Regions from separate parts of the Mesorhizobium sp. C372A genome, predicted to be linked through region 1. Evidence: predicted binding sites of a transcription regulator. Region 1 holds the regulator's gene; each other region holds the start of a gene.
The links. The regulator LexA, encoded in region 1, represses DNA repair genes until DNA is damaged. The targets are predictions, from matches to a motif close to TGTTCNNNNTGTGTTCNG.
Positions count from the first base shown of each region.

Region 2: the regulator LexA is predicted to act here: its motif matches at 1,071-1,088, upstream of NLY42_RS05140 (putative DNA modification/repair radical SAM protein).
Region 3: the regulator LexA is predicted to act here: its motif matches at 5,993-6,010, upstream of dinB (DNA polymerase IV).

Region 1 is NZ_CP100475.1:4,633,722-4,643,726, reverse strand. Features, by position in the region: gene gltA (citrate synthase) at 1-657, opposite strand, end outside; gene gltX (glutamate--tRNA ligase) at 840-2,261, opposite strand; gene arr (NAD(+)--rifampin ADP-ribosyltransferase) at 2,724-3,140, shown strand; gene NLY42_RS22265 (ComEC/Rec2 family competence protein) at 3,247-5,703, shown strand; gene lexA (transcriptional repressor LexA) at 5,697-6,479, opposite strand; gene NLY42_RS22255 (GntR family transcriptional regulator) at 6,685-7,449, opposite strand; gene kynU (kynureninase) at 7,618-8,865, shown strand; gene kynA (tryptophan 2,3-dioxygenase) at 8,971-9,807, opposite strand; gene NLY42_RS22240 (AMP-binding protein) at 9,804-10,005, opposite strand, start outside.
Region 2 is NZ_CP100475.1:1,112,461-1,122,465, forward strand. Features, by position in the region: gene NLY42_RS05140 (putative DNA modification/repair radical SAM protein) at 1-1,069, opposite strand, end outside; gene NLY42_RS05145 (glutamine synthetase family protein) at 1,189-2,574, opposite strand; gene NLY42_RS05150 (aspartate aminotransferase family protein) at 2,610-3,992, opposite strand; gene NLY42_RS05155 (hypothetical protein) at 4,148-4,600, shown strand; gene NLY42_RS05160 (WD40 repeat domain-containing protein) at 4,602-5,576, opposite strand; gene NLY42_RS05165 (CobW family GTP-binding protein) at 5,826-6,881, opposite strand; gene NLY42_RS05170 (MarR family winged helix-turn-helix transcriptional regulator) at 7,298-7,768, shown strand; gene NLY42_RS05175 (AraC family transcriptional regulator) at 7,795-8,658, opposite strand; gene NLY42_RS05180 (DUF2000 family protein) at 8,705-9,112, shown strand; gene NLY42_RS05185 (alpha/beta fold hydrolase) at 9,109-9,897, opposite strand.
Region 3 is NZ_CP100475.1:5,521,069-5,531,073, forward strand. Features, by position in the region: gene NLY42_RS26605 (YkoF family thiamine/hydroxymethylpyrimidine-binding protein) at 69-677, opposite strand; TPP riboswitch at 668-780, opposite strand; gene NLY42_RS26610 (GSU2403 family nucleotidyltransferase fold protein) at 1,040-1,381, shown strand; gene NLY42_RS26615 (hypothetical protein) at 1,647-1,898, shown strand; gene NLY42_RS26620 (DUF2934 domain-containing protein) at 2,053-2,292, opposite strand; gene NLY42_RS26625 (hypothetical protein) at 2,385-2,600, opposite strand; gene NLY42_RS26630 (DUF1236 domain-containing protein) at 2,699-3,028, opposite strand; gene NLY42_RS26635 (hypothetical protein) at 3,370-3,672, opposite strand; gene NLY42_RS26640 (hypothetical protein) at 3,834-4,160, shown strand; gene NLY42_RS26645 (hypothetical protein) at 4,301-4,531, shown strand; gene NLY42_RS26650 (hypothetical protein) at 4,552-4,773, opposite strand; gene NLY42_RS26655 (heme-copper oxidase family protein) at 5,040-5,447, opposite strand; gene NLY42_RS26660 (hypothetical protein) at 5,602-5,838, opposite strand; gene dinB (DNA polymerase IV) at 6,071-7,312, shown strand; gene NLY42_RS26670 (hypothetical protein) at 7,598-7,696, shown strand; gene NLY42_RS26675 (hypothetical protein) at 7,755-7,853, shown strand; gene NLY42_RS26680 (hypothetical protein) at 8,045-9,214, opposite strand; gene NLY42_RS26685 (EamA family transporter) at 9,360-10,005, opposite strand, start outside.

The DNA.
Region 1 (10,005 bases):
CACCGCAAAGCACATGTGCAGGAAGTTGGCGGCGAAGTTCAGCTCGTTCTTCGGGTAAATGAAGGGCTGGCCGATATGGTATTTGTAGGCCATGGCCGCAATCGTCGGCATCTTGGCGATCAGCCGCATCGAGGCGACCATGCGCTGGTATGGGTCCGAAATGTCGGTGGAGTCATGATAGAAGGCCGACAGCGCGCCGACCACACCGCACATCACAGCCATCGGATGCGCGTCGCGGCGAAAGCCGGTGAAGAAGCGCGACATCTGCTCGTGCACCATGGTGTGGCGCGTTACCCGGTAGTCGAAATCGTCCTTCTGCGCCTTGGTCGGCAGTTCGCCGTAGAGCAGGAGGTAGCAGACTTCGAGGAAGTCGCCATGCTCGGCCAGCTGGTCGATGGGGTAGCCGCGGTGAAGCAGGATGCCGGCATCCCCGTCGATGAAGGTTATCGCCGACTCGCAGCTCGCCGTCGAGGTGAAGCCGGGATCGTAGGTGAAGGCGCCGGTGGTGTTGTAGAGCGCACCGATGTCGATGACGTCGGGCCCGACCGAGCCGCTTCGCACCTTGAATTCATGCGTCTTGCCGGCCAGTTCGAGCGTGGCAGTCGACGGGTGCGTCGTCTTGCTGCCGGTTTCCAGTCTTGTCGCAGCTTCGCTCATTCTCAAACTCCTTCATGTTCCTCATGCCGGCAAGGCAATTCCTGCAAAACGACACGTCGAAATCACCGGAATGCGCGAACTCGCCACCGCATTTTGGGAGGTGCGTGCCTGATTGGGCCAAGGCCTAATGTTGCACTGCGAAACCCGCCTTTCAATGCCAATCTTTTTGGGCCAGCTCGCTCCTAATCGATTTGATCCGCAATCCGCGCCAGGCTTTCCTCGCGGCCAAGCACGGCAAGCACGTCGAACACGCCGGGCGAGGTGCTACGGCCGGTAAGGGCCGCCCGGAGCGGTTGGGCCACGGCGCCGAGCTTGTGGCCGCCGGCCGCTGCGAACTCGCGCACCGCGGCTTCAGCCGCGGCAGCCGACCAATCGCCCGAAACAGTCTGCAAAGCGGCATGTGCGCCGCGCAGGATCGCGCGCGCGTCGGCACTGAGCAGTGCTGCCGCCTTCTCGTCGATCGGCAGCGGCCGCTCGACGAACAGGAAGGCCGCGCCATCGGCCAGTTCCACCAGCGTCTTGGAGCGCTCTTTCAGACCCGGCAAGGCAGCCAGCAGCTGCGCCTTCCTGGCGTCGTCGAGACGGGCGGCGATAGCCGGTCCGCTTTCCAGGTATGGCAGAGTGGCGACGAAAATGTCGAACAGCTCGGCATCGGCCATCTTGCGCATATGCGCGCCGTTGATCGACTCGAGCTTGGCGAAGTCGAAGCGCGCCGCACCCTTGTTGACATCGCCGATGTCGAACCACGAAATCATGTCCTTGATCGACATGATCTCGTCGTCGCCATGGCTCCAGCCGAGCCTTGCCAGATAGTTGAGCAGTGCCTCGGGCAGATAGCCCATGGCGCGATAAGCCTCGACACCGAGTGCGCCGTGCCGCTTCGACAGCTTGGCGCCGTCGGCGCCGTGGATCAGCGGGATATGCGACATCGACGGGACGTCCCAGCCCATGGCGTTGTAGATCACCGTCTGGCGCGCGGCGTTGGTCAGATGGTCGTCGCCACGGATGATGTGGGTGACGCCCATGTCATGGTCGTCGACGACGACGGCATGCATGTAGGTCGGATTGCCGTCCGAGCGCAGAATGATGAAATCGTCGAGGTCCTTGTTGGGGAAGCGCACCTCGCCCTGCACACGGTCGTGCACCACGGTTTCGCCCTCGGTCGGCGCCTTGATGCGGATGGCGCCCTTGACGCCGGGAGCCTCCGAGGGGGCACGATCGCGCCACTGGCCGTTGTAGCGCGGCGGCAGACCCTTGGCGCGTGCGGCCTCGCGCATCGCCTCGAGCTCGGCAGGCGTCTCGTAGCTGTAATAGGCCTTGCCCAGGCGCACCAGCTCCTCGGCCACCTCACGGTGGCGCGGCGCGCGCTCGAACTGCGATATGGCCTCACCGTCCCAGGAAAGGCCGAGCCAGGTCAGCCCATCCAGAATGGCCTGTGTCGCCGCCTCGTTGAAGCGTTCGCGGTCGGTGTCCTCGATGCGCAGCACCATCGTGCCGCCGGTGTGCTTGGCGTACAGCCAGTTGAACAGCGCCGTGCGCGCGCCGCCGATATGCAGATAGCCGGTGGGCGAGGGGGCAAAACGGGTGACGACCGTGTCGGACATGGAACTCTTGGAACCTTGGAAAGCGGAGCGTGATCGCGCGGACTTTCGCGCTTTGCGCGTTCATGTAGCATAGGGGGTCTGGGGCGCAAGGGGCAGACCCGATGGCTGGACGTGGCCGGGGCACGTCGGCAATTATCGGTTGCGTCAACTGGCGCTGGAGCCTTGTAGCACAAAATCTGTTCGCACCCTCCGCGCAACCTCGTTTGGCAGCAGCGTCAATGTCTGGGTTTCATTCGGCTGCAGCGTCCGTCACAGTGCCTGGAACATCGCTGCGACGGTGGTAGCCCCCTCTGACGAGCGGACATTTCTTCACGGATGCGGCACTGCCCGACTACAACGCCGCCGTGACAGCGTTGGCTTGGTCACGCATATTGACCTTTCTGCAATCATTATCGTGAACACCGCAACTGTGTGCAGGCCGGTCTCGCCACGAAGGAGGCATGATTGAAAGAAGGACTACCGATGACCGAAAACGCCGACCATACGGAGGGTGATCCGTTCTACCATGGTACCCGGGCGGATTTGAAACCCGGGGATCTGCTGAGCGTCGGCCACCCTTCCAATTTCAGAGGTAAACCACTGTCATGGATCTATTTCACCCAGACACTGGAAGCCGCCATCTGGGGAGCAGAGCTTGCAACGGGTGACGGTCGTCAAAGGATTTACATCGTAAAGCCGACGGGGTTTTTTATGGATGACCCTAACCTGACCGACAAAAAATTTCCCGGTAATCCGACGAAATCCTACCGCTCCCGTGATCCGTTGCTCATCCTGGGTGAACTCGGTGAATGGCAGGGTCATACACCGGAACAATTGAAGGCAATGCACGATGGGCTTGCTCGCCTGAGGGCGGAGGGCCGGGATATGATTGAGGATTGAGCGTCCTTGGCGGGTCAATTCCGGCGCGGTGGACGCGACCGCACGGACTTTCGCGCTTTGCGCGTTCATGTAGCATAGGAGGTCTGGGGCGCAAGGGGCAGACCTGATGGCTGGACGTGGCCGGGGCACGAAGGAAGGCGAAGGCGCCGAGGCAGGCGTCAGCGAACGCTCGCTGTTTGCCGATAGTCCCTATGCCGAGCCGCTGCCCCTCGCGCTGCCTGAGCCGCATCCCGGCATAGCGCCCGCGCTGCCCGGTGACGCGTTGCCGGCGCAAGTCACAGCGCCCGGATCTATCGCCCGACTGCGCAGACGGCTTCGCCGCCCGTCATGGCCCGCGCTCCGCCGCAGCCTTGCCGTGGCCGCCAACACGGAGCTCGACCGGGGCGTCGCCTTCCTGCTGGTCCCGGTTTTCCTGGCAGCCGGCGTCATCGTCTACTTCTCGCTGGCCGGCGAGCCGGGCTTTGCGCAGCCAATCGCCATTGTGGTGCTGGCGACATGTTGCGCTGTCGCCACGCGATCGCGGCCGAGGACGCATCTGTTCTGCATGGCCGCGATGCTGTGCGCGCTCGGCGTCGTCGCCGCCAAGGTCGAGACCTGGCGCGCCGGAACGCAGATGCTCGGCTCCGAGATTCAGACACGGCTGACCGGCCGCGTCGTCAGTCTCGAACAGATGGAAAGCGGCCGCATCAGGCTGACGCTCGACGTGGTTTCGACCGCTTACCCCGAGCTGCGCTACGCCCCGGAGCGGGTCAGGCTCTCGGCGCGGACCGTTCCCGCCGATATGACCGCCGGCTCCCTGATCACCGGCTATGCCAGGCTGTTGCCGCCGACCGGTCCGGTGCGGCCGGAGAGCTACGATTTCTCCTTCGACAGCTATTTCACCGGTATCGGCGGCAGCGGCTTCTTTCTCGGCAATCCGAAAACCATTGCTACGCAGGGACCGCCGCCGCTGACCGCATGGCTCTCCTCGGCAATCGAGAACGCGCGCGAAAACATTGCCGACCATATCAGGGGCAAGATCGGTGGCGCCGAAGGCGAGATTGCCGCGGCGTTGATTGTCGGGGTGCGCGCCGGCATCCCGGACGAGGTCAACGAAGCGATGCGGCGCACCGGCATCTACCACATCATCTCCATCTCCGGCCTGCACATGGCGCTGGTTGCCGGCACCATCATGGCGTTGCTGCGTGGCGCCTTTGCGCTGTTTCCCGATTTCTCTTCGCGCCGGCCGGTGAAGAAATATGCGGCCGCGGCAGCGCTTGTCTCGATCGCCGCCTATCTCGTTATTTCAGGCGTCGTGGTTGCCGCCGAGCGCAGCTTCATCATGCTGGCGGTCATGCTTGTCGCCGTGCTGTTTGATCGCGCCGCACTCACCATGCGCAATCTGGCGATCTCCGCCATTGCCGTCATCCTGGTGTCGCCGCACGAGGTGGTCGGTCCCAGCTTCCAGATGTCGTTTGCCGCCACTGCCGCCCTTGTCGGCGCCTATGCCGGCTGGGCCGATTACCGCGCCGACAAGGTGAGAACGCCGCCGGCAAAGCGCTCCTTCGTCGGCTTCCTGTCGCGAAAATTCGCGCTGGCCATGGGCGGCCTCGCAATGACCTCGATCATCGCCGGCAGTGCAACCTTGCTGTTCGCCATCTGGCATTTTCAGCGTGTGTCGCCGCTCAGCCTGATCGCCAATCTGGCCGTGATGCCGATTGTTTCGTTGATCGTCATGCCCTTTGCCGTGCTCAGCGCACTGGCGATGCCGTTCGGCGCCGACGGGCCGTTCCTCTATGTGATGGGCAAAGGTCTGATGGCGATGATCGCTATATCGGCCTGGATTTCCGAGCGCTCGCCGGTCGACGCCGTCGGGCTGATCTCCATCCGCTCGGTGCTGTTAGTGGCGGTCGCCCTCGTCATCGCCACCATGGCCACCACCTGGCTCAGGTTGGCGGCCGTGCCTTTCGCGCTGGCCGGCCTGTTGACGGTGCCGCAGGTGCTTACGCCAGACGTGCTCATATCCGAGGATGCGCATCTGGTGGCCATGCCGATCGGTGGCGGCGAACTCGCCCTCAACCGCGAACGCTCCAACGAATTCACCACGGACAATTGGAAACGGGCGCTGCGGGCCGAAACCATTATCCCACCTGAGATTTTCGAGGCAACAGATACGCGGTTCGATCTCGATCCGCTCGATCTGCCGCCCGGCTCGCCCTTCTATTGCACCGGCGATCTCTGTATCGCCCGGCACCCTTCCGGAGCCATTGTAGCGCTTGCGAAAGACCGCAAGACGGCGCGGCCGGCCTGTGCCTTCGCTAGCCTGATCGTCATCGATGACGCCACGGCCTACAATCCGTGCCGCGACCCGCTGGTGCTGGTCGTGACGAAGAAACAGCTGGCCCGCGACGGCAGCGCCGCCGTCTTCTTCGATCCGCAATCGGCAGCTGCAGCGCCAACCATCCGCTTCGCCGTCGACAAGCCGTATCGCCCCTGGCACGAGCAACGCCGCTTCTCCCGCGAAGCGCGCGGCCTGCCGCCTTACAACCAGCGTGAAAAGTACAAACCCAAGCCGGCTCAGTAGCGCCGGATCAATCCGACAAGCTTGCCCTGCACCTTCACCCTGTCCGGTCCAAAAATGCGGGTCTCGTAGGCCGGGTTGGCGGCTTCCAGGGCGATCGAGGCGCCCTTGCGGCGGAAGCGTTTCAGGGTCGCTTCCTCATCGTCGACCAACGCCACCACGATCTCGCCGGGGCTGGCTGTGTCGGCATTGCGGATGATGACCGTGTCGCCATCGAAAATGCCGGCCTCGATCATCGAATCGCCCTTGACCTCGAGCGCGTAGTGTTCACCGCCCATGATCATGTCGGGCGGCACCGAGATCGAATGGGTCTGATGCTGGATGGCGTCGATCGGCACGCCGGCGGCGATGCGTCCCATCACCGGGATTGAAATCGAGGAAACGGCATCGTCATTGCCGGCAGACATCGAACGCGACGGCGAGCCCGGCCTGATCTGGCGGCCGAGACCGCCTTGGCCCATCGCGCCTTGTCCTTGGCCGCCTTGCCCTTGGCCGGTTTGACCAAGACTGCCCTGAATGACGCTCGGCGAAAACTTCCTCGCCGCATTGAGGCCTGGTGCGATCGAGTCGGGCAGCCGCAGCACTTCCAGCGCGCGCGCCCGGTTCGGCAGCCGGCGAATGAAACCGCGCTCCTCAAGCGCCGTGATCAGGCGGTGGATGCCGGACTTGGAGGCGAGGTCAAGCGCTTCCTTCATCTCATCGAAGGACGGCGGGATTCCGCTCTCCTTCAGGCGTTCATGGATGAACATCAGAAGCTCATGTTGTTTGCGCGTCAGCATCGCGGCCCCCAGGGGTTCTGAAACCAGAATCAGAAAAAACAAACCCAGAACAAACACTATCTGTTCCAGTTGTGTTCCGCAACCTTTTAAAGTTTAATGAATGTGTTGACGTTTTGTTCAGCGTAACGTTCGGCACCGCGAGCGGCGCTCGTAGTCGTTGGCCGGCAACGGGGTGAAACAAAGACAAGGTGCCCTGCGTCGTCGGCTACGATCGCCGCTTCCTTTTCGGACGGGGCTGCGCAGCATCCGCGCCGGGTTCACTCTGGGCATAGACCTGCAGCGTGTAGCCGATGTGAGCGGTCATCAGAGTTTTCGCACGTTCGACGTCGCGATCGAGGGCCGCTTCCATCAGGGCGGTATGGTGTTCGATCGCCACGGCGTCGCGCAGGGCCGCCACGGCCTTCCGGTGGCCATCCGTGCGGCCGGCGGCGGCGCGCAGCGTCGGGGCCAGACCCAGAAAGCGGTGATGGCGATGCAATTGGTCGGAAATCGTCGCATTGAAGCGCAGCAGCCAGCTGGATGTCGCGGCACTGAGCAGCGCCGCATGGAAGGCATCGTGTTTTTCGTACCACGCGTCGACCGCATCATCCGATGGATCGTCGAGAACAGACCCGCACCGTGAGAGACGATAGTGGGCGGCAACGACCGCGTCTTCCCACTCACGGTCGCCCTTCTCGATCGATTCCACCAGCAGGGGCAGTTCGACCACCAGCCGCGCACGCGCCAAATCCTCGAGCTCCGCCCGAGAGACGGGAGCGACCGCAAACCCGCGGTTGCTGATGGCGGTCACAAGCCGTTCCGCCTCCAGCCGCGACAGCGCCTCGCGCAACGGCGTCCAGCCGATGCCGTAGGTGTTGCGCAGCGTGCTCAGCTTCAACGGCGCGGCAGGCGCCAGCCGGGTCGCAAGAATATCGCGCCTGAGCAGGCGATAGGCCACTTCCGTCTTCGAGGTCTGCTCGTCATCCAGCATCGTGATCCATCAGACATAAACGCTCGGGCGGATCATTATATATCAAAGCCTTTCAGTGGGTGAATTATATATAATGTTTGACAGTTCAAGGGCGACCACTCAAGATCGCCGGCATGTTTGGGCGGCAGGCTCCGCCGCGCGCGTTTGTCCATGGAGGGGCGCCGGATCATGAGCACGACACCCGATCTCGCTACAATCGAAGCAATGGATGCCGCCGATCCGCTGCGCTCCATGCGTGAACGCTTTGTCTTGCCGCAAGGCGTGATTTATCTCGACGGCAATTCCCTGGGCGCCGCGTCAGCGGTCGTCTTCAGCGAACTGCAGCAGGCCGCCACGCAGGAATGGGCGCACGACCTCATTCGCGCCTGGAACACCGCCGGCTGGTTCAACATGCCGGTGGAACTCGGAGATCAGCTCGGGCGACTGATCGGCGCGGCTGATGGGCAGACGGTGGTCTGCGACACAACCTCGATCAACATCTACAAGCTGCTGCACGCAGCGCTCGGCATGCGGCCGGATCGGTCGGTCATCGTTGCCGAGGGCGACAGTTTCCCGACCGACCTCTACATGGCCGAAGGCGTCGCCTCGACCCGGCCGGGAACGCGGCTGCGGCTGGAGGGCGTCGACGCGGCCGCAATCGAGGAGCTGATCGACGACAGCGTTGCCGTCATCCTGGTCAACCACGTCAACTACAAATCCGGCCAGTTGCGCGACATGGCGGCGCTGACGCGCAAGGCACATGACGCCGGCGCGCTGATCATCTGGGATCTCTGCCACACGGCCGGCGCCTTGCCGGTCGAACTTGACCGTGCCAATGCCGATTTCGCCGTCGGCTGCACCTACAAATACCTCAATGGCGGCCCGGGCTCGCCGGCCTTCATCTACGCGGCCGAGCGCCACCATGGTGATATCAGCCAGCCGCTCAGCGGCTGGTGGGGCCATGCGCGGCCCTTTGCCTTCGAGCAGGGCTTTGCCGTCGGCAGCGGCATCCGCCGCTTCCTGTGCGGAACGCAGCCGGTGCTGTCGATGCGGGCGCTCAAGGGCGCGCTCGATATCTGGAACGACGTCGACATGGCGGCGGTGCGCAGAAAAAGCATCGCGCTGACCAACCTGTTTATCCAGCTCGTCGAAGCCAGATGCGGCGCCTACCGGCTTGAACTGGAAAGTCCTCGCGACGGCAGCCAGCGCGGCAGCCAGGTGTCGTTCCTCCACCCGCATGGCTATCAGGTGATGCGGGCGCTGATCGAGCGCGGCGTGATCGGCGATTTCCGGGCGCCGTCGACCATCCGTTTCGGCTTCACGCCGCTCTATGTCGGATATGGCGATGTCTGGCAGGCGGTCGAAGTCCTGGAGGATATTCTGCGCACCGGCGCCTGGCAGGACGCCCGCTTCGCGGTGAAGACCGCGGTTACGTGAGAAACCAGAGCAATTTCAGGAAAAGTGTGAAGCGGTTTTCCGTCCGAAATTGCGTCAATCAAAGAGCTAGAGCATTTCGCCGTTTCCGTTAAACGGTGAAATGCTCTAGAGCCGGGTGCGGACCGTCCAGAGCTCCGGAAACAGCACGACCTCCAGCATCTTCTTCAGATAGGAGGCGCCTGAGGTGCCGCCGGTGCCGCGCTTCAAGCCGATGATGCGCTCGACCGTTGTGACGTGGTTGAAGCGCCAGCGGCGGAAGTAATCCTCGAAGTCGACCAGCTTCTCGGCCAGTTCGTAGAGCATCCAGTAGCGCTGCGGGTCGCGGTAGACGGTTTGCCAGGCAGCCAGCACGTCTTCGTTCTCACCGCGCGTCTCGCGCCAGTCCGTGCGCCCGGCATCGGCGCCGATGTCGAAGCCATTGCGCGCCAAAAGCAGAAGCGCCTCGTCGTACAGCGACGGCGTGGCCAGGATCGCTTCCAGCCTGTCCGTAAGATCGCGCCGGTGCTTGTGCGGCCCGAGCATGGCTAGGTTGCGGTTGCCGGCCATGAACTCGATGGCGCGGTACTGCCACGACTGGAAGCCCGAGGATTGGCCGAGCGCGTCGCGAAACTCGGTGTATTCGCTTGGCGTCATCGTGCGCAGCACGTCCCAGGCATTGTTGAGCTGCTCGAAGATGCGCGCGACGCGAGACAGCATCTTGAAGCTCGGTTCGAGGCGGTCGGCGCGGATAGAGCGGATCGCGGCGCCGATCTCGTGTAAAGCGAGCTTCATCCACAATTCCGATGTCTGATGCTGGATGATGAACAGCATCTCGTCATGGGCCGAAGACAGCGGCGCCTGCGCATCGAGCACCTTGTCCAGCTGCAGATAGTCGCTGTAGGACATCCGCTCCTTGAACGACATCTGCGCGCCATCGGACGCCGGATCGTGCGGCTTAATCAATTGCTCTTCTCCGCGCGCAACCGGAAGCGCTGGATCTTGCCGGTCTGGGTTTTGGGCAAGGCGTCGATGAACTTCACCGAACGCGGATATTTGTAGGGCGCGATCGTTGCCTTGACGTGGTCCTGCAGGCGTTTGACGGTCAATGCGTCCGGCGAAACACCTTGCACAAGCACGATATGCGCCTCGACGATCTGGCCG
Region 2 (10,005 bases), 3.0 Mb from region 1:
GGGTTTCAAGGATCTTCGCCACCACCTTGGTGCCCAGACCCGGAACCCGCAGCAGCGCTTCGCGGTCGGCGCGGTTGATGTCGACGGGAAACCTCGCCCGATTGCGCAAAGCCCAGGCGAGCTTGGGGTCAATGGCGAGATCGAGCATGCCGTCGCTGCTGCCGGCGAGGATTTCCGGCTGCGAAAAGCCGTAGAAACGCATCAGCCAGTCGGCCTGATAGAGCCGGTGCTCGCGCATCAGCGGCGGTTTTTGCAGCGGCAGCGACGATGACGAATCCGGGATCGGGCTGAAGGCGGAATAATAGACGCGCCGCAGGTGATAGCTGCCATAGAGCCGCGCGCTGGTGTGCAAAATGCCGTCGTCGGATGTTTTGTCGGCGCCGACAATCATCTGCGTCGACTGACCTCCGGGCGCAAAGCGTTCGCGCTTCTTGGTCCTCAGCGTCGGCTCGGCTTTTTCCTCCATCTTCCGGCGCAGGTTCGCCATGGAAAGCCGGATCGTTTCCGGCTTCTTCTCCGGCGCCAGTTTCTTGACGCCCTCATCGGTCGGCAGTTCGACGTTGATAGACAGCCGATCGGCGTAGAGCCCGGCCTGCTCGACCAGTTCGGCCGAGCTTTCCGGAATGGTCTTCAGATGAATATAGCCGGAGAATTTTTCGTCCAGCCGCAGCCGCCGCGCCACTTCCACCATTTCGGCCATGGTCTCGTCCGGGGAGCGGATGACTCCTGAGGACAGGAAGAGGCCCTCGATGTAGTTGCGCCGGTAGAAATCCATGGTCAGCTTCACCACCTCGTCGATGCTAAAGCGGGCGCGGCGCACATTCGATGACGAGCGGTTGATGCAGTAGCTGCAATCGTAAATGCAGAAATTGGTGAGCAGGATTTTCAGGAGCGAAATGCAGCGGCCATCCGGCGCATAGGAATGGCAGATGCCCATGCCTTCTGTGGAGCCGATACCGCCGGATTGGAGCGAATCCTTCTTCGCCGAGCCGGACGAGGCGCAGGAAGCATCGTATTTGGCGGCGTCAGACAGGATTGCCAGCTTTTCACGGACGGTGGGTGCGCTCATCCGTTCATGATATGTTCTTGAAGGCTGCAGCGCCACGTCATTTGATGCAGGCGGCGAAAAAGTAATCGCCGCCTGATCGTCGGGCTAGCAGGACGACTGCCCGAGTTCCAGGCGGTCTCTCAGACCTCGTGGAGGTAGAGGTGGTAATCCAGCTCGCTGACGGTGCGGGCGACGCGCAGATACTCCGACTGCTTGATCGCCACGAAGGTGCGATGCAGATCCTCGCCAAGCGCCTCTTTCAGGAAGCTCGATGCCCGCGCCGCCTCGATCGCAGCGCGCCAGTCGACCGGCATGGTCGTGCGCGTGATGGCGGCTTCATAGCCATTCCCAGTGGTTTCGGGGCCGGGGTCGAGGCCTTCATCCAGACCCTTGATGATGCCGGCCAGCACCGTTGCCGCGATCAGGTAGGGATTGGCGTCGACACCCGACGGCCGGTGCTCGATGCGCCGGTTCTTGGCGTCGCCCGCCGGGATGCGCAGCGCCACCGAACGGTTGTTGACGCCCCAGGTCGGCGCCACCGGCGCATAGGATTGCGAGACGAAGCGCCGCCAGGAATTGGCGTGCGGCGCAAACACCAGCATCGATTCGGCCATGGTCTGGATCAGCCCGCCGAGCCCCTGCAGCAGCGGCAGCGACCAGCTTTCGCCGCCAGCCTCGGCAAAAACGTTGCGGCCGTTCTTGTCCTGCAACGAAACATGGAAATGCATGCCGGAGCCGGCGTATTTTTCGATCGGCTTGGCCATGAAGCAGGCGGTGACACCATGGCGGCGCGCCTGCGCCCGCACCAGCCGCTTCAACATGACGAGGTCGTCGGCCGCCCGCATGACATCCTTGCGATAGTTCAGCGTCAGCTCGTACTGGCCGGGCGCGTATTCGGAAATCACCGTTTCGGCCGGAATGCCTTGCGCCTTAGCCGCGGCATAGATGTCGGAAAACAGCGGCTCCATGCCGTGCAGATGGTCGACGGAATAGACTTCCGTCTTGGCCGAGCGGCGGCCGTCGAGCACGGCGTCCGCCGGCTTTACCTTGCCGTCGGCGTCACGCTCATTGGCAAGCAGGAAAAATTCGAGTTCGAAGGCGCCGGCGGGATAGAGGCCCTTGGCCGCCAAGATGTCGACCTGCCTGGCCAGCGCCAGCCGTGGGTCCGACGACATAGGCTGTCCCTCGAGATGGTACATCGCCATCAGCAACTGGCCGCGCGGCGGGTTCGTGCCGTAAAGCGGCACCAGCGTGCCGGGGATCGGCCATGCCCTGAGATCGCCGTCTCCAGTCGTCCAGATCAGCCCGGTTTCGTGCACATCCTCGCCGGTGATGTCGAGGCCGAGGATCGAGATCGGCATGTGGCGGCCGCCCTCGAAGATGCTTTTCAGCTCATGCCGGCGCACGATCTTGCCGCGGCCGACCCCGTTGGCGTCGGTCAAGACGATATCGAAGGCTTCGATTTCGGGATGGGCGTCGAGAAAGGCTTGCGCCTCGGCGGGCGTCGAGCCCGAAGGTGAAGTCATGATTAGTGTACTCGAGTTTGGCTTGGCAGCTTGTCTCATGCCGTCAGCCTTGCCGCAACCGTGGCGAAGGCGGTGATCAGCCGGTTGACCTGGGCGCCGGTGGTGGCCGGTGAGATCAGCATCATGTTGTGAAAGGGCGCGATCAGCACGCCCTGGTTGACCAGCGCGACATGGATAGCCGCCTCAAGCTCCGGCGCATGGGCAGTCTCGGCTTCGGCGCCGTTCCTGAGCGGGCCAGGGGCGCAGATGAACTCGACGCGGGCGCCGACGCGGGCGACATGCCAGGGCAGATTGTAGCGATCGATGACGCCGGTCAGCCCGGCATCGAGCCGCAGGGCGAGGCGATCCATCCGGGCATAATTCTCCTGCGTCATCACCTCTTCGAGCGTTGCGCGCATGGCTGCGAACTGCAGCGGGTTCGCCGACAGCGTCGTGCCCATGCCGGAATAGCCCGGCTCCTTGGTTCGATTGTAGTCGGCATAGCGCGAGGCGACCTCGTCGCTCATGCCCCACACGCTTGCCGGCACGCCGCCGGCGATCGGCTTGCCCAGCACGAACAGGTCGGGCTGTAGTCCGAATTTCCTGGTGTAGCCGCCGGGTCCAGTCGAAATCGTGTGCGTCTCGTCTATCAGAAGCAGCGTTCCGGCCGCGCGCGTCAGTTTGCGCAAGGCGTCGTGAAAACCCGGATCGGGCAGCACCATGCAGGAATTGGTCAGCACCGGCTCAGCAATGACGCAGGCGACATCCTTGTCCTTGAGCGCTGCTTGCAGCGCGGCGACATCGTTGAATTCAATGACCTTCGCCGTCTTGGTCAGGTCGCGAAACTCACCCGCCAGCCCCGGCCGATTCACGGGCTTGCCGTCGACCATCCGGACCATCGTCTCGTCGACCGAGCCGTGATAGCAGCCGTTGAAGACCAGTATCTTTTCGCGGCCGGTGACGGCGCGGGCGACGCGCAGCGCGAAGCGGTTGGCGTCGGTGGCGGTGGTGGCGATCTGCCAGAACGGCAGACCGAAGCGCTGTGTGAGCAGCGGCCCGATGGCCAGCGCATCTTCCGAAGGCAGCATATAGGTCAGGCCGCGCCCGGCCTGGCGGCGGATGGCGCGCGCCACCGGCGGCGGCGAATGGCCGAACATCGAGCCGGTGTCACCGAGGCAGAAATCGTCCAGCCTGTTGCCGTCGATATCCGTGATGGCGGCGCCCTTGGCGCTGTCGACCAGGATCGGGAATGGCGTCGGCCAGTCGTTCATCCAGTGTATCGGCACGCCGCCGAAGAAGCCTGGCAGGCCGTTCCCGACCTTGGCCTGCGATTTCGGCCGCGCCTTGCGGAAGGTGTTCGCCTCGCTTGTCCGCAATGCAGCGATGCGGTCACGGCTGATACCGCCGATGGACGCCTTTGAACTGTTCGTGCTGTGCATGAAATCCCTCTCGGCCGGCACACTACCCAATTGGCGACGGCAACCGCAATTGGCCGTGTTGGTGCGCTGCATTGGGTCAGCAGCAAGTTCGGCAGACTTGACCTACCGGCGCAGTCGGGCGCCAATGCGATCGGGTTTGTGGTTTGGGGAGAAAAATGCGGACGATCATCTGCGCTATTGCGCTACTCTTGTCGGCCGCTGCGGCTTCCGCATCGGGCGGCGTCTGGTGTTCCGTCGATGACAAAGCGGTGCAATTCGAGGTCGGCGCCGGGGTCACCAGAGGTATGGGCGGCCCGACCTTCAATTTTCGCGGCGATCTCGAGATACTTGGCCGGCCGGAAGGCGACAGTCTGCGCAAGACCGTCTTCGAGGATTCCGACCTCACCCAGTACTGGCTGGACGACAAGGAGTTGCGGCTGAACATCTACCACGAGCATCAGCTCGGAGATAAATTCAACTCTGTCGAACTGACGATCCTGACCAAGACCAGTGACGAGGGCGTCTATGGCGGCCGGTACACGCTTGCCGTCTACGACAACGCCGCCGACACGGAACAGGACGGCAAGCCGAAAGAATTGACCGGCAAGGTGTCGTGCGGAGCCGAATAGGTCACGCCGAGATATCGATGACGCCGCAGTCGCCGGCGGCACTGCCGAAGGCGACCCGGCGCTCTTCCTTGTCCCACATCATCGCGGTGATGGCGCCCATGCCTGGGCGGCGCAACAGCACCTCTTTGGCATCGGTAAAGCGCACCGCCATGACCATGCCGTCATCATAGCCGACGGCGACGACATCCTGGCTCGGATGGCAGGCAACCGATGTCACCATGGCGTTGCCGCGCGTGCCGAGCTCCAGCGGCGCCTTGCCCATCGGGCCGTCCTTGCCCGAAAACGGCCAGACGATCGCCGCCGGCGCGCCGGAACTCGCCAGCCACTTGCCCTTCACGCTCCACGACAGGCTTTTGACCTTGCCGGGATAGCCGGTCATGCGCATGTGCTTGCCGTCGGCGAGCTTCCAGCCATGCAGCGCGTTTTCCTGCATGGTGGTGACGAGGAAGGCGCCATCCGGCGAGAAGGTCACGCCGGTATGGGCGCCGGCCCATTCCAGCTCCACCGGTCTGCCCTCGGCGGCCGGGAAATGCAGCGTCGCGCCATTGTAGCGGGCGACGCCGAAGCGCATGCCCTTGGGGGAGAAGGCCAGCCCCTCGACCGAACGTGGATGGGCAAACTCTTTGGTCTTGCCGTCGGCAAAGCGCACGAACGCAGTCTTGCCCGTGGCATAGGCGATAGCGCCTTGCGGCCCGGCGGCAACGCTGGTGATCCACTTCTTGCCGACGCTGGCGAGTTCGCTGACATTGCCGCCGGCGGCAACGGCAAAAATCTTGCCGTCCTCGCCGCCGGTGATCAGGCGGTCGTTGGCGGCGTCATGGAACGTGGAGAGCAGGCCGTCATTGGCCTGAATTGTCTTGTGGCCGTTGTCGAGCCTATGAACTTTCCCATCGGCGAGCGCAAAATGCGGCACGTTGTCGAGGAAGACGGCGGCAAGGCAGTGAACTTCCAGGTCGAGGGGAGCAACTGTGGGCATCAGGACCATTCCAATGAAGCTGTCACCACTCCCGGGAAGCCACTGAGGCGGCCAGGCCTGGCGCCGACCTTCTCCCCTTGTGGGAGAAGGTGGATCGGCGCGCAGCGCCGAGACGGATGAGGGGTGTTGAACGGATCGCCGTCGGTGCCGAGCTGGAGCACCCCTCATCCGACCTCGCTTCGCGAGGCCACCTTCTCCCACAAGGGGAGAAGGAAGAGCGGGCAGCGCTAGCGCCATAGAGTCCGGAAATCAAGCCGCCTGGCAGGCGTCAAAGCTCTTCTTCAGCCGTTCGGCGTCAAGCTCGCGGCCGATGAACACCAGCCGGCTCTCATGCTTTTCGCCGTCTTTCCAGGCGCGCTGGTGGTCGCCTTCGATGATCATGTGCACGCCCTGGATGACATAGCGCTCGTCGTCGCCCTTGAGCGCGATGATGCCTTTCAGCCGCAGGATGTTGGGACCTTCCATCTGAGTGATCTTCTCGATCCACGGGAAGAATTTCTTCGGGTCCATCTCGCCGCCGCGCAGCGACACCGACTGCACGGTCACGTCATGGATGTCGGAGGGATGCGCGTGATCGTGATGATGATGGTCGTGATCATGGTCGTGGTGATCGTGCCTGTCATGGTCATGATGGTCGTGATCATGATCGTGCGCCTCGAGGAAATGCGGGTCGTTTTCCAATGCGCGCGACAGGTCGAAGGCGCCGCGGTCGAGCACTTCGGACAGCGCCACGCCGGCGCGCGTGGTGCGGTGGATCCTGGCCGCCGGGTTGATGGCGCGGATGGTGGCCTCGACCTTGGCCAGTTCTTCGGGCGTCACCAGGTCGGTCTTGTTGAGCACGACGACATCGGCGAAGGCGATCTGGTCCTCGGCTTCCTTGGAATCCTTCAACCTGAGCGGCAGGTGCTTGGCGTCGACCAGGGCCACGACAGCGTCGAGCTTGGTCTTGGAGCGCACGTCGTCGTCCATGAAGAAGGTCTGCGCCACCGGCACAGGATCGGCGAGGCCGGTGGTCTCGACGACGATGGCGTCGAAACGGCCGGGACGGCGCATCAGGCCTTCGACGACGCGGATCAGGTCGCCGCGCACCGTGCAGCAGACGCAGCCATTGTTCATTTCGTAGATCTCCTCATCGGATTCCACGATCAAATCGTTATCGATGCCGATCTCGCCGAATTCATTGACGATGACGGCGTAACGCTTGCCATGGTTTTCCGACAGGATGCGGTTGAGCAGCGTCGTCTTGCCGGCGCCGAGATAGCCGGTGAGAACGGTCACGGGGATTTGCGTCTGTGCTTCGCTCATATCTTGCCTCGAAATGGCTGGGCCACGGAATTGCGGGCCGCAAGAAGGGATTGTTGGCATATAGGATGTGTGCCGGCCTTTTGCACGAGGCAAACCGCTTGGGTGTTTGACCCAGGTTGACGAAGCGGGTGGGTAGACCGAGAGGCCGAGTGCGAGGGATGCCGACCATCAACGTGTCGCCGGGAACGCCTCTTCGTTGACCTGTGCTGAGCCGCGCCGCGTCAAACCGTTGCAATCGCCTTGGCGGAAACTCGTTTGTCATCTAACTGAAATAAACATCTGGCATCACCATTTCGAGCACCACAAATGCTTGCCGGCAAAGCTGTTTCGAAAGCCGGAATCTTTTTGATCGTCGATTGCCAACCGGCCGGCTGCGTCTATGCTGCACGCACCGGTACGGCCGAAGAGGGATCACCATGGCCAAGGCGGACAAGACTGCAACGATGAGCCGGCTGCATTCGGCGGCAAGGCTGGCAAGGACCGCGCTGGCGGCGCGGCTTCTGGCGCACGGCTTCTATGCCGGCCAGGACCAGATCATGCTGACGCTCGACCGCGAGGACGGCCAGACGCCCGGCAATCTCGCCGGCCGCCTGGGCGTGCGCCCGCCGACCATCACCAAGACCATAAACCGGCTGCAGGCCCAGGGCTTTTTGGAAAAGCGCGCCTCTTCCGCAGATGCACGCCAGGCGCATATCTTTCTCACCGACACCGGCCGCGAGATCATCCACGCCATCGAGAAGTCGGTGAAGAAGACCGAAAAGCAGGCCTTGAAGGGCCTCGACAAGAAAGAACAGAAGACGCTGTTCAAGCTGCTCGCCCGCATCGAGGCCAATTTGTCGAACGAGGAGCTGGTGCTCGTCGACGACGACGCCGACATCGACGACTGACCGGCACGGCGGCCGCGTGTCTTGAGCTAGGCCGTCACCGAAGGGCCGCGCACCAGGGTCGACCAGCGGCCGGGCGTCAGGCCGAATGCTTTCTTGAAATGCCTGTTGAAATGGCTCTGGTCGCTGAAGCCGGCGCCAACGGCAATCTCGGCCAGCGGCTCGCCCACCTCGATCATCCGTCTTGCCTTTTGCAGCCGGCGCATCAGCAGGAACCGATGCGGGCTGGTGGAATAGGTCGCGCGAAAATGGCGTGACAGCGCATAGCGGTCGAGCCCGGTGACGGCTTCCAGCTCATCGGAACGAACGGACCGCTCCGCATTCTCCTCGAGATAGCCGCGCGCCAGCGCTGCCGCACGTGAGGCCGACCTCCCCATCGGCTTTGCTTTCTGTCCCGCATGACGCCCCAGATGCTGCGCCAGCTCCGCAACGAAATCGGCGACGAACAGCTCGTCCAGTTCCTCATCGAGCGGCGACAGGGCCGAAAGCAGCGTGCCACGCAAGGCAGGATCGCTGACCACAGCATCCCTGACGAAAGGCAGCGGCGCGCCGTCGAGGCAGTCGAGCAGCAGTGACGGCTCCAGATAGAGGATCCGGTAGCGCAGACCATCCTCGGTCCCGGCGCCGCCATCGTGCACTTCGTCGGGATGCAGCACGATAACCTGGCCGGGCAGGCTGTGGTTGACAGTGCCCCTGTAGTGGAAGCGCTGCACACCGGAAAGCGTCACGCCGACGGCAAGCGTATCATGACGGTGCAGGTCGAAGGCGTTGCCATGGAAATGCGCCTCGATGCGCTCGATGCCAGCGGTAACAGGCGCCGAGACGATCCGGTCTTCATCCGCGCACGAACGTTCAAGACCCTGCGTCGCCTCACCGTCTAGATCGTGCGTCATCACCTATCCCTGCCCTTCATGGGCGTGCTCCGGAGTCCTCATTTTGGTGTTCGATACGAAATTTGCAATCGTGCTGCGGGACGATCTCGCCGTCTGGCAAAAGCTCAACGTCGCCGCCTTCCTGACCAGCGGCATCGTCGCGCAATTCCCCGCCATTATCGGCGAACCCTACCGCGACCGCGCCGGCAACCTTTACAATCCTCTGTCGATCCAGCCGGTCATCGTGCTTTCGGCCGATGGGCCGACGCTCAACTCCATCCACCGGAAGGCGCTGGAGCGGGGCGTGACGGGGTCAGCCTATGTCGAGGAGATGTTTGCCACCGGCTTCGATGCGGCCAACCGCGCGGTCTTCGCCGAGTTCGGGCCTGAGGACGCCAAGATCGTCGGCATCGCGCTGCGTGCCGACAAGAAACTCGTCGACAAGATCACCAAGGGCGCCCGCATGCACGCCTAATTCAGCAGGAAGCGTGTAACGGCGCTCATGAATTCAGTCGGCCGCTCGACGTTCAGCATATGGACGCCCGGAAGCAGTGTAAGCGTGGCGCCGGGGATGCTGGCTGCGATCGCCTCGCTGTGGCTTGCCAGCGTTACCTTGTCGTCTTCTCCACCGATCACCAGGGTGGGGGCGGTAATGAGGGAGACAGTCCGGCGCAGATCGCAATCGCGTACGGCGGCGAAGCATCCCGCGAGACCTTGGGGCGGCGTCGCCAGGACCATCGCGCGGAACGCGTCGACGGTTTCGTTTGGGCCGGCAAGCATCGAGGCGGGAAACCAGTTGTGCATGAACATGTCCGCGGCGGCCGACATGTTGCTCGCAGCAAGGACAGTCCTGATCTGCTCATCAAAGTAAGAAGCCGGCCCGAGATGTGGCGAGGTGTTGGAAAGGCTGAGACGCTCGATGCGGTCCGGGGCATGGATACCCAGCCACTGCCCTACGAAGCCGCCCAGCGACAGCCCGCAGAAATGCACGCGGGCGATCTGAAGCGCATCCAGCAGCTCAAGGACGTCGCGGCCCAGCCGATCGAGCGAATAGGCTCCGGCCGGAGCATCGGAACTGCCGTGGCCGCGCAGATCATAGCGCAGCACCCGGAAAGATCCGGCAAGTTCCGCTAGCTGCCGGTCCCACATATGCAGGTTCGTCGCAATGGAATTCGAGAGCACAAGCACAGGGCCGGCCCCCGCCAGCTGATAGGCGATCCGGCAGCCGTCGCCCGTCGTAAAATAAAGCGTGTCAGTCATCTGGTCCTCATCTCACCCTGGCGAAAGGAGTTCGATGCTCCCGCCGCCCTCTGAATGAGCCACCCTAGGCCTCGTAATTATCCAGGAAAATTACTATGATTGGACGAT
Region 3 (10,005 bases), 890 kb from region 1:
CCTCCACGCAATGGGTCAGATAAACCAGCCACGGCAACATCCTCGAGGAACGACGCTTGAGCCGCGGCTCAGACCCCGCTCGGGCTGTTCGCCGAAATCGTGATGTCGAGGGTGACGTGGCCGGCGCCGGGGCCGAAGCGGCAGAAGGCCTCGTTGAGCGTGGCAAACACCGCACCGGCATCGCCGCGCAGTTTGGTGCAGAAGTTCTTTGAGCGTTCAAAGACGCCGGACTGCTTCAGGAAATCGATGCAGCCATAGATCTCGTCCATATGGTCGCCTGTGCCCATCACATAGAGCGAGAACTGCGCCGCCACCGGCTGGCCGGTCGACGGCGTGGCCTGGACAGCGCGGATCGCGGCGATCTTGCGCTCGTCCAGCGGAATGGCGGGGCCGCCGGTCTCGTCGGAGCGGCAGATCGGATCGTCGGGCTCGCCCGGACAGCCGCGCGAGACCGCCGCCGAAAGCACGCAGTGCTTGCCGCTTCTGGCCGCCGCGACGAACAGGTCGCGCATGGCGGGAAACAGCACCTCGGGCGGCCCGACCATAAGCGTCGAGATGTCGTCGGTTTCGATCCGCAGCCGGTCGCGCCACGGATCGAGCGCGCCGAGCGCGCCAAGGATGACGCCGACGAAATCGTCGGTCATGGGATAAAGGGAAATCTGTGCGCCTGAAAACATCGCCCGCCTCGCTCCGCTGGTATTATCCAGATCAGCTTTAGGGTCCGAAGGCTTGCCGCCCTCATCTCAGCCCCGACCATACGGAGCACCCCTGTGGATGAGCGGGTTAAAGCATTGTTCGCGACATTGGGGAAGCCGTTTGTTGAAGGCACTGCGGCAAAGTGTTTTGGGCCAGACGGGCCGGGCGCCCGGGCGTTAACGGACGACTCGTCAGTTCGTTGCGTTATAAGGTTTCCACGAATTTCTTATAACTGCGTTGAAATTCAAGCTGATAAACGTAATTATAAGAAAACGGCAGAGACTCCGCGCAGCCCTTACGGTTTCTGGATCTCCTTATCCGCGACCCCATCCGGACTGCGCTCCTGCATCGCTCGGGCTTGCCTGTGCTGGTCCCCTCGCCCCAGCGCTACGCCATCCACAAGCTGATCGTCGCCTCGCGACTCGGGCCGAGCGCTGGGGCCAAGCGGGAGAAGGATCTCCATCAAGCGCGCCTGCTGACCCAAGCGCTCGAAGCCACGCGTCGCCAGGACGACCTTGCCTTCGCCTTCATGGAAGCGTGGGACAAGGGCGAAAACTGGCGCGAGACGATCCGGCGCGGCCTGAACCTGTTCGACGCCGACACGAGGGAAACAGTCAACACCATCCTGGGAAAATCCCTCCGCGAAATTGGTGCGAGTCCTGAAGGATTCACGATGCGTGATTAGCTGAAGCGACCGCTGCTATATTCATTGTCATCGTCCCAACTGTACGAAATTGGCTTGACGCTCGTTCGTACATAAAGTACGATATCTCTTTTCGCAGAGAGGAATGTCCTTGAGCACAGCGAACCATGTTGCCTTCGCCGATCTCTCTCGTCCTTTGCTGTCACCCCCGTCATTGCCGCCGCCTTTGTTGCCGCCGCCTTTATTGCCGCCCCCTTTGTTGCCCTTGTCATTCGATCAGTGCGAACGCCTCGCCGGGGCCTGGCGAATGGCCAGCCAGGACATCGCCGACGACATCCGCTTCATCCGCCAATATCTGAAAGTCGTTGCCGAGAAGGACGAGAGGCTGTCGACCGGCACCCTTGTTCACAGCCGCGCCTATGTCGAGGCCTGCGCCGGCTGGCTGCCACAGACTGTAACGCACTATCTGCGCCACCTGCGCCAGATCACTGAATGCGAACTGGCCATGACAGCTGCCGGGATTCGCTTTGCGCTGTCGAGTTATGCCTGGGAGGCATGAGGGCGGCTGTCGCCAAACACAAGGAATTGCGCTGCCCGTCGCAGGCGCAATTCGTCAGGTTGAGAGGCTCGGGCGCGCTGAACGGCGGGCGCCAAGGATGGCCCGGCCAGCGAATTCCGGCCTTGCTTTATTTCGACTGGCCTTATTTCTGGCCTTATTTCGATTTGGCTTTGCCGGACTTTGCGGCGGCAGGCTTCGCGGCCTTTGGCTTGGCGGCTGCCTTGGCGGGCTTGGCGTCAGCTTTCTTCGCCGCCTTTTTGGGCTTGGCGACCGCGCCATCGACTTCAGCCGTGGCCTGCTCCCAGTGTTCCTGATGCGCGCCTTCAGGCCGGCCGGCCTTTTCCCAGATCTCGTGCGCGCGCTGGCGAATGCGGTCCTGTTTGTCGTCCGTCACTTAAGCCTCCGTGGTTGGGTCCGATCGGTTGGTCCAGATTCCACGAAAACATTAGCCGAAAATTCGGCCGGCGTCTTGAGTGACGAGACATCTCAGCGCGGGTCGGAAATCACCGCAACGCCGAGCAGCGCCGCTTTCTTGACGATCAGCCCCGCGAGGTCGGCATCCGAACGATCGGTGCCGGTGCGCTCCCGCAGGAGCGCGATCGCTTCCTTCATCGATAACAGCGCCGTGTTGCGCTCGGCCAGCAACTTGTCGCAACACGCCGCAACATTGGCGGAGTTCGGGGTCTCGACATGCGGCAACATGGCAATTCTCCTTTCATCATGTTCGTCATTCGGCCCTGCCGCCCTTTTGGGAAGAACGACAGGGCCGTATCACCGATGAATGGTTAGGTTGTCGAGCGTTACTCGACCACCTCGACAATCCTGCGCGTGCTGGGGTCGACCAACACGGTATGGTTGTCGACGACGGCGTATCTGTACTGAACGTCGGGAACCTCCTGCAGCTCGACAGTGTCAGGCAAGGCAGTGCCGACATTCAATTCGACGCCGAGCAGATTGACCGAGGCAAGCGGATGTTTCTTTACGTACTGGTGCACGACCGTGCGCTGTTCCGGGGTGATGATCACCTGCTGCTGTGCCGGCTGCGTGACGATCACCTCGTCGGCGGCGGCAATGCCGATACCAGCGATCATGGCGAGCCCGGCGACGGCGGGAATAAGGATGGTTTTCATCTTCGTCTCCTGTCGTTGTTGGCGAGCTCCGCCGTGTTCCCGCATGAGGCGAAAACAGCGCAGATCGAGGTGGCGGGCTCCTGGAGGCAAACGCAGCCGGTACGGTCTTGTTCCGCAAGCGGAGACTAAATTGATCGGCTTCCCGGTCATGCCAGCAGAACCCGCACCCGCAAGATTCGCATTGAAGCACAATCCCTCAGGAGACCTTCGACATGGATGATGCACGGCTCCAATTCCGGTGGCGATTGCGGCCGGCGCCGGCATTGATCCGGTGACCGCGTCGCCCGGCCAAGACCGGAACCGACCGCCTTCGTGCCACGCCGTGAAGTTTCAAGCAAAGGTCATTGCTTCGGCGGCTGCGCAGGCACCTCGCCAGGCTTGATCACCGGCGTCTTGCCCTGATCCGGCGGCGGCTGCGTCATACCCTGGTCACCACTGGGCGGCGGCTGCAGCACGCCGCCGCAGGGACCGAGCGTGCTGGTCGATTCGCCGCCGCCATTGGCGACCGGCGGCTTCTGACCATCGTCCTGAGGCTGCGCCTGGCAAGGCGCGGCAGGGCCGTGCTGGTCGCTATTGTCCTGCGCGGCCGCCGGGTCGACCAGCGCCAAGAGCAGCACGCATGGGATGAGGGGGAAAGTCTTCATGGTCCAGCTCCTCTGGATTCATCTCCTTGGCAAAGCAGACTAGTCCTTGGCAAAGCAGACTGGCGGCAATTGGTTCCACTGAAGCTGGAGTGGTTGCTGGAACCTGGCAGCCGGAAGTGAGTTCCACCTTCTCGACGCTAAGCCGCCCAGAGGAGGCAATCATGGAACGAAACAGAAAACCCAATGACGAGGTCGAGGCGCCACCGAGCAAAAGCGATGCCCGCGACAGGATCGCCAATGATGAAGTGGAAGCGCCGACGCCGCGCCGGCAGGATTGGGATGCGCTGCGTGGCGCAACGGTCCTACCCGACGGAGCAGATGAGGAAAGCCTGCCGGACACCACCGGTGTCGAGAAGGAAGGCGAACTGCCCGAGGAGGATGACGACAACCCCTACCAGGACAGTGACGATGCCTTGCCCGACGACGCCGAGGAAGCCGCCATTGGTCACGACCTGGCGAGGCGCGGCGGCCCGTTCGACGACGTGTAAGGCAGCGACCGCGGACTTTCGAGAGGTTTCCCGGGACGTCCACGCCGTCACCAGTTGGACCAAGTATGAGCTGAAGGCGATGCCGGAGCATCGCGATATTTCGAAGGATCCGGCTGGCCGGATCCTTCGTTTAAGGCGCCTTGGCGGTTTGGCTTAGCCCTTGTGGTCAAGGGCTGGACGGCGACAATCTCGGCACCTTCGACAGCCGAGAAGCAGCCGAGAAGCACGAACGCGAAGCCCAATATTTCAAGCGCCGTCGAGGCCGCTCGCCTGAAATCTTCAAAGTGCGCAAGAAATCCCCGCCGCGGGCGGTGCAGACACGCTCCGGCATCGCGGCGCTGCGAACCGGGCCATCGACCGCCGGCACTTGAGTGCCGACGGGCTCTGACCTTCAATTCGACCCGGGATCGCCGAGCGCCTCGGTGACGAAGGACGCCGCGATCAGGTCGTCGGCGTCGAGGCGTAGGGAGCCTTCGACACCTCCCATGATGGCTGCGACCTTCTGGAAGGTCTGCATCTCGTGTTCAGTAACGCTGGCGTCTCGCATCCTGGCTTTCAGATCGGCGATGCGTCGGCCCAGTGAGGCCGACGTTCCGATTTCTCTTTTCGACATGGTGGCCTGCTCCTCCCCCAACCCATGCTGTGGACGTACTCAAGTCTGCCTATATATAAGGCAGCGCGAATACAGTCGCCGCAACGCGCGATATCTGGGAAGGTTCCGGCGCCAAATAGTCACGAAATAATACGTGGTGGGACTCGGGTATGTTAAACGCCGACGCGGCGATAGACACCGCAGCCAGCGGCTGCGGCCATCGGCCTGGCCAACCCGTGTCGCGGGTCGCGAATGCGGGTCGGACTTTGATCGCCGCGCGCGAACAGTCAGCGAGAGGCCGGAACCACGCCGGACACCGAGCGCGCCGTTTCGGGCGAAAACACCACGAAAGCAAAAACCAGAACGGCAGCGGCGATAATGAGCGAGCCGCCGGCGACGATCGGTTCAAGCGCCGGGTTTCCCTGCAGCATCACATACAGCGCCGGCAGCATGATCACCAAGCCGAGAGTGTAGAGCCCGTAGTGGATCATGGCGACGCGACGCGCCGCCTTTTGCGGATTGAGCGCGTAGTAGCCGCCGAAGATGGCGCTCGTCACCCAACCGAGCAGATTGATATGCGCGTGCGCCGGAAAAGCGGCGTGGTCGCCCGAGATCGCCATCTGCAGGCCGGCCGCAATCCCCAACATCAGGAACAAGATGGCAGTTTTGAAAAAGAGTTCTGAAACCCTCGGCATGTCATTTCTCCCCCTATGCGGTCTGCGACCGCTTGCGACCTGGAGAATACACCCACGCGCAGAAATTTTCCACGCCCCGGTTATGGGGCCATGCCTGCACAGCTTTTTGCACGCTGTTCGACTTTTCTGGCTGCCACAACCCGGCGCCGCCGCGCTACGGCGTCAGCAAGATGTCGGCGCCCGCTCGCTCGTCGAACACCACCGCGCAGCCGCGCCCCAGCGCCACTGCCGACAGCGCGTTGGCCACCGTCTCGTCCGGCGATACGAAATCACCGGTCAGCACTCGCAACTCCTCCACCGCCCTGGCCATTGACACGCAGTGCCCGGCAACGCGATCGCTCGTGCAGGCGTCAACGACGCTGACGAGGTCGATCATCTCGAACTGGCCCATACCGGCCTCCACAAAAACAGCGTCCCGTCGCGGATATGAACGCTGAGGCGAGAGACAATGTTCCGCAGGTCCGATGCCCAGGCGGAGCACTCGACGGCCCGACCTGGAACGGACCGGCCGGCGGCAACCGCTTCGCTTGACAATAGGCCCTGTTTGTTCTCTATTTGTTCGGAAAAACGCCTCTCACAACAGACGCGGCTAATGCTGCAACGCCGCAAAGGGAACGGTCGGGATGGAACCCACCATCCTGCATGCGGATCTCGACGCCTTCTACGCCTCGGTCGAGCAGCTGCTCGACCCGGCGCTCAGGGGCAAGCCGATCGCCGTCGGCGGCGGCGTCGTGCTTGCCGCCTCCTACGAAGCCAGGGTTTTCGGCGTGCGCGGCGGCATGCCCGGACGACGCGCGCGCGAGCTTTGCCCCGGACTGATTTTCGTCGGCGGCCATTTCGCCGACTATCAGCGGCTGGGCGATGCCGCCATCAAGGTGCTCGACGATTTCACGCCGCTGGTCGAGCGGATTTCCATCGATGAAGCCTTTGCCGACGTCGCCGGCTGCACGCATCTGTTCGGGCCGCCGCCCGAGATCGCCGCCACGGTGCGTCGGCGCGTCCGGGCAGAGCTTGGCCTGCCGATCTCGATCGGCGTGGCGCGCACCAAGCATCTGGCCAAGATCGCCTCGCAGGTGGCCAAGCCCGACGGGCTGGTGGTGGTCGATCCGGACACCGAACTTGCCTTCCTGCATGATCTGCCGGTCGGGCTGATGTGGGGCGTCGGCCCGGCGACCAAGGCGCGGCTGGCCGAGATCGGCATCGAGACCATCGGCCAGTTGGCAAAGACGCATAGTGGGGCGCTGCGAAGGTTGCTCGGGCCCGCCGCCGGCGAAAAGCTGGCGTCGCTGGCATGGAACCGCGACCCGCGAAAGCTCGAAACCCACAGGCGGTCGCATTCCGCCGGCGCGCAGTCGGCGCTTGGCAGACGGCCGGCCGAAGCGCGTATCTTCGGACCCGTGCTGCTGCATCTGGCAGACCGGGTCGCCAGCCGGCTCAGGGCGAAATCACGGCCCGGGCGCACGGTGACGGTGCGCGTGCGTTTCGCCGATCTGCACGCCGTCACACGCTCGCTGACGCTCGATCAGCCGATTTCGGCAACCGCGATGCTGGCCGAAATCGCCGGGGAGCTGGTGCGCGGCGTGCTGGCCGCCAACCCTCGGGAGAAGACCATCTCGCTGCTGGCGATCTCGGTGTCGCAGCTGGAAGAAAGTGCCGAGCTGCAGCTGGAGCTGCCGCTCGGGCTTGCCGATGAAAAGCAGCGGCCCGGCAGCAGGCAAGGCCTGGCGCGCTTTGGCGCCGACCGCGCCATCGACAAGATCCGCCAGCGCTTTGGCAGAGAGGCTGTCGGCTATGGCGCCGTGGCGCTGGAAGCCCGGCGCTCGGTTCCCGATGCCTTCCGCGAACTGGCGGAGAAGGAACTGTGAGTGCGGCGCGACGGCAAGGCCAATGTTTAGGCTGGGCCAGTCCGCGCTGCATTGCCGCTCTGTTTGAGCAGGCCGACCAACCAGGCCAGACCCGCCGCAGTTTCGGACATTTTTCGCACCGCAACCCGGCCACGCCATGCACGCCCAAGAACAACGCTTTGTCGATGAAGGTGGACTTGCAGTTAGCGCATCGGCGCCAAGAAAAACCGGGATGGGACAGCGTGGCCGCGAAGGTTGACAGTGCCGATCCGTCTGGCATTATCGCGTAAGCTCGGAGGATTCACTATGAAGAAAACCTATTCGAAGCCTGTTCTGGTCAAAAAAGGCAAGCTTTCGCAGGTTACGGCGCTCGCCAATGGAGCGGGTTCCGGCCCGATCGAGTGAAGTCGTTGAGTCGGCTGTCGCCTGATCTGGCGGCCTCGCCTGACACTGGAGATGCGGCATGAAGAAGACCTATTCGAAGCCGGTGCTGGTCAAGAAGGGCAAGCTCTCGCAGGTTACAGCCGACAATGGTAACGGCTCCGGGCCGGTCGCCGTCTAGCAGCCGATTATCCGACGCCTCGTGCCGTCTGGCCGGGAACAGGGCTTTGGGTGCCCGACGTGGAGAGTGGAAAATGAGGAAGACCTATCTGAAACCGGTGCTGGTCAAAAAAGGCAAGCTCTCGCAGGTCACCGCGAACGGTGCTTCCAATCCGCGATAAACCCTTTCACCCCGATTAATCGCGACACGCTTCAGCGCACAACCACCAGATCGTCGAGCACGAGCTGCCAATAGTGGCTCGTGGAGAGGCGCACGCGCGTCACCGCCGCCAGCATCGGCGCATAGTGGACGGGCGCCAGTGCCGACAGGACGATCGTGTCGCTGGCGATCAGCCGGTCGCCAAGCCAGCTCTCGACCAGTGCGGTTTCGCCTTCGGACTTCAACCATGCCGCTGTCAGCATCACGGAATGGAACCCGAACGGTTTGTCGCTCGAGAATTCGGCCGGGTGTCCGCTGCTCGTATAGCAGACATGGTCTCCCGAGATATTGCCGTTGACGTAGCCTTCGCTGCCTTCAGTATGATCGCGCGCCAGTGCGTTCAGGTTGAACCAGGTCAACCCGGCATAACCGGACGGCACCTTGCGCAGGCCGCGCGTCGTGACATCGTCGAAACCGATGGCCTGCAAGGACGCGGCGCTGTCGACAGCCGCGTTCTCGGGCGACAGCAGGCCGAGTTCGGTCGGGTAGGCCGACAAGGCCAGTCGTCGTTCCATGCCACCGCCGGTGATTTCGATCGCGTCGGCGTCATCGGGCAGATCGAGGCGGAAGCCATCGCTGAGCGGATGCACCGCCACCTCTTGCCCTTTCGCCATCACCGAGATGCTCGCCGAGATACCGTCCGCTACGCGGCCGCTGAGCCGGCGTATCGCAAACAGGCCGACCGGCTGCAGCATTGCTTCCGAGACCAGCCCGGTGGGCGAGCCCGGCAGCGGCCGGAGGTGCTGCGACTGGACCTCGTTGGCGCTGCTGGAGCGCCAGCCGGGCGGAACCGACACGGTGAAGCGGTAGCTGCCCGGCACATGGATGGGCGCGGCCCGACGTTTGGTCGACGCCAGGAAATTGGCAAAGCCGCCGCGATTGCTCCGCGCCGCGGCGACGAAGCGGCCGTCGCCATCATGCAGTCTGACCATGATGCCAGCCATCGGGCGGTCGCCGAGCCCGTAGCGACCGTCGCGATCGGCATCGAAATAGACAAAGGTCGAATGATTGAGCTTGCCGTGGTTGCCCGACCAGTCGCGGCGCACGGCGTAGTCGTTGGCCGGATCTTCACGAAGCCGGGCTCTGCGACGAGACCGCGCCAGCCGCCAGGCGAGAGCCGCAACGACAGCGGCGAACCCGACAAGGAGTATTGCCTTGATCACGGACGGCTCAAGCAATGCTGTCGGCCCTGCTCATCTGGATCTCCTGCGCATACATCGATCCATATATCGATGCTGCAGGCGCTTGAGCAACCGGACACGGGACCGGCGGACCACGGCATCGGCGTCACATATCCATTTCAGGCAACTATTCCGGCGACGGCACCGGCGGCTTCGTGGTCAGCGCGGCGCCGAAGGCGGCGACGACGACTGCGGCAATGCCCGCGCATTGCAGCGGGCTCAGGATCTCGTGCAGGAACAGGAAGCCGGCCAGCGCGCCCAGCGCCGGCTCCAGACAGGTCAGCGTGCCGTAGAGCCTGGCCGGCATCCGGGTCAGCGCCACCATCTCCAGCCAGAACGGCAAGGCACTGGAGAACAGCCCGACCAGCAGCGCGCTGACCAGGATCGCGGGTGCGATCAGGCCGGTACCCGCCTCGGCGAGGCCGAACGGCAGGGCGACGGCAGCGGCAATGACCAGCCCGTAAGCCGTGGTCTGGCTGCCGAGCTCGGCGCCGGCCTTTTGCGCAAAGACGATGTAGAGCGCCCAGCAGCCGCCGGCTGCCAGCGCCAGCATCACGCCGAGCGGGTCGAGTGCACTGCCGGAGTGGATGAAGGGCGACAACAGCAATATGCCGGAAACGGCCAGGACCACCCAGACGAAGTCGGTGGCGCGCCGCGACGACAGCGTCGCCACAAGCAGCGGGCCGGAGAATTCGAGCGCCACCGCGACGCCGAGCGGGATTCTGGCGAGCGCTGCGTAAAACAAAAGGTTCAGCGCCGCGAGGTTGACGCCG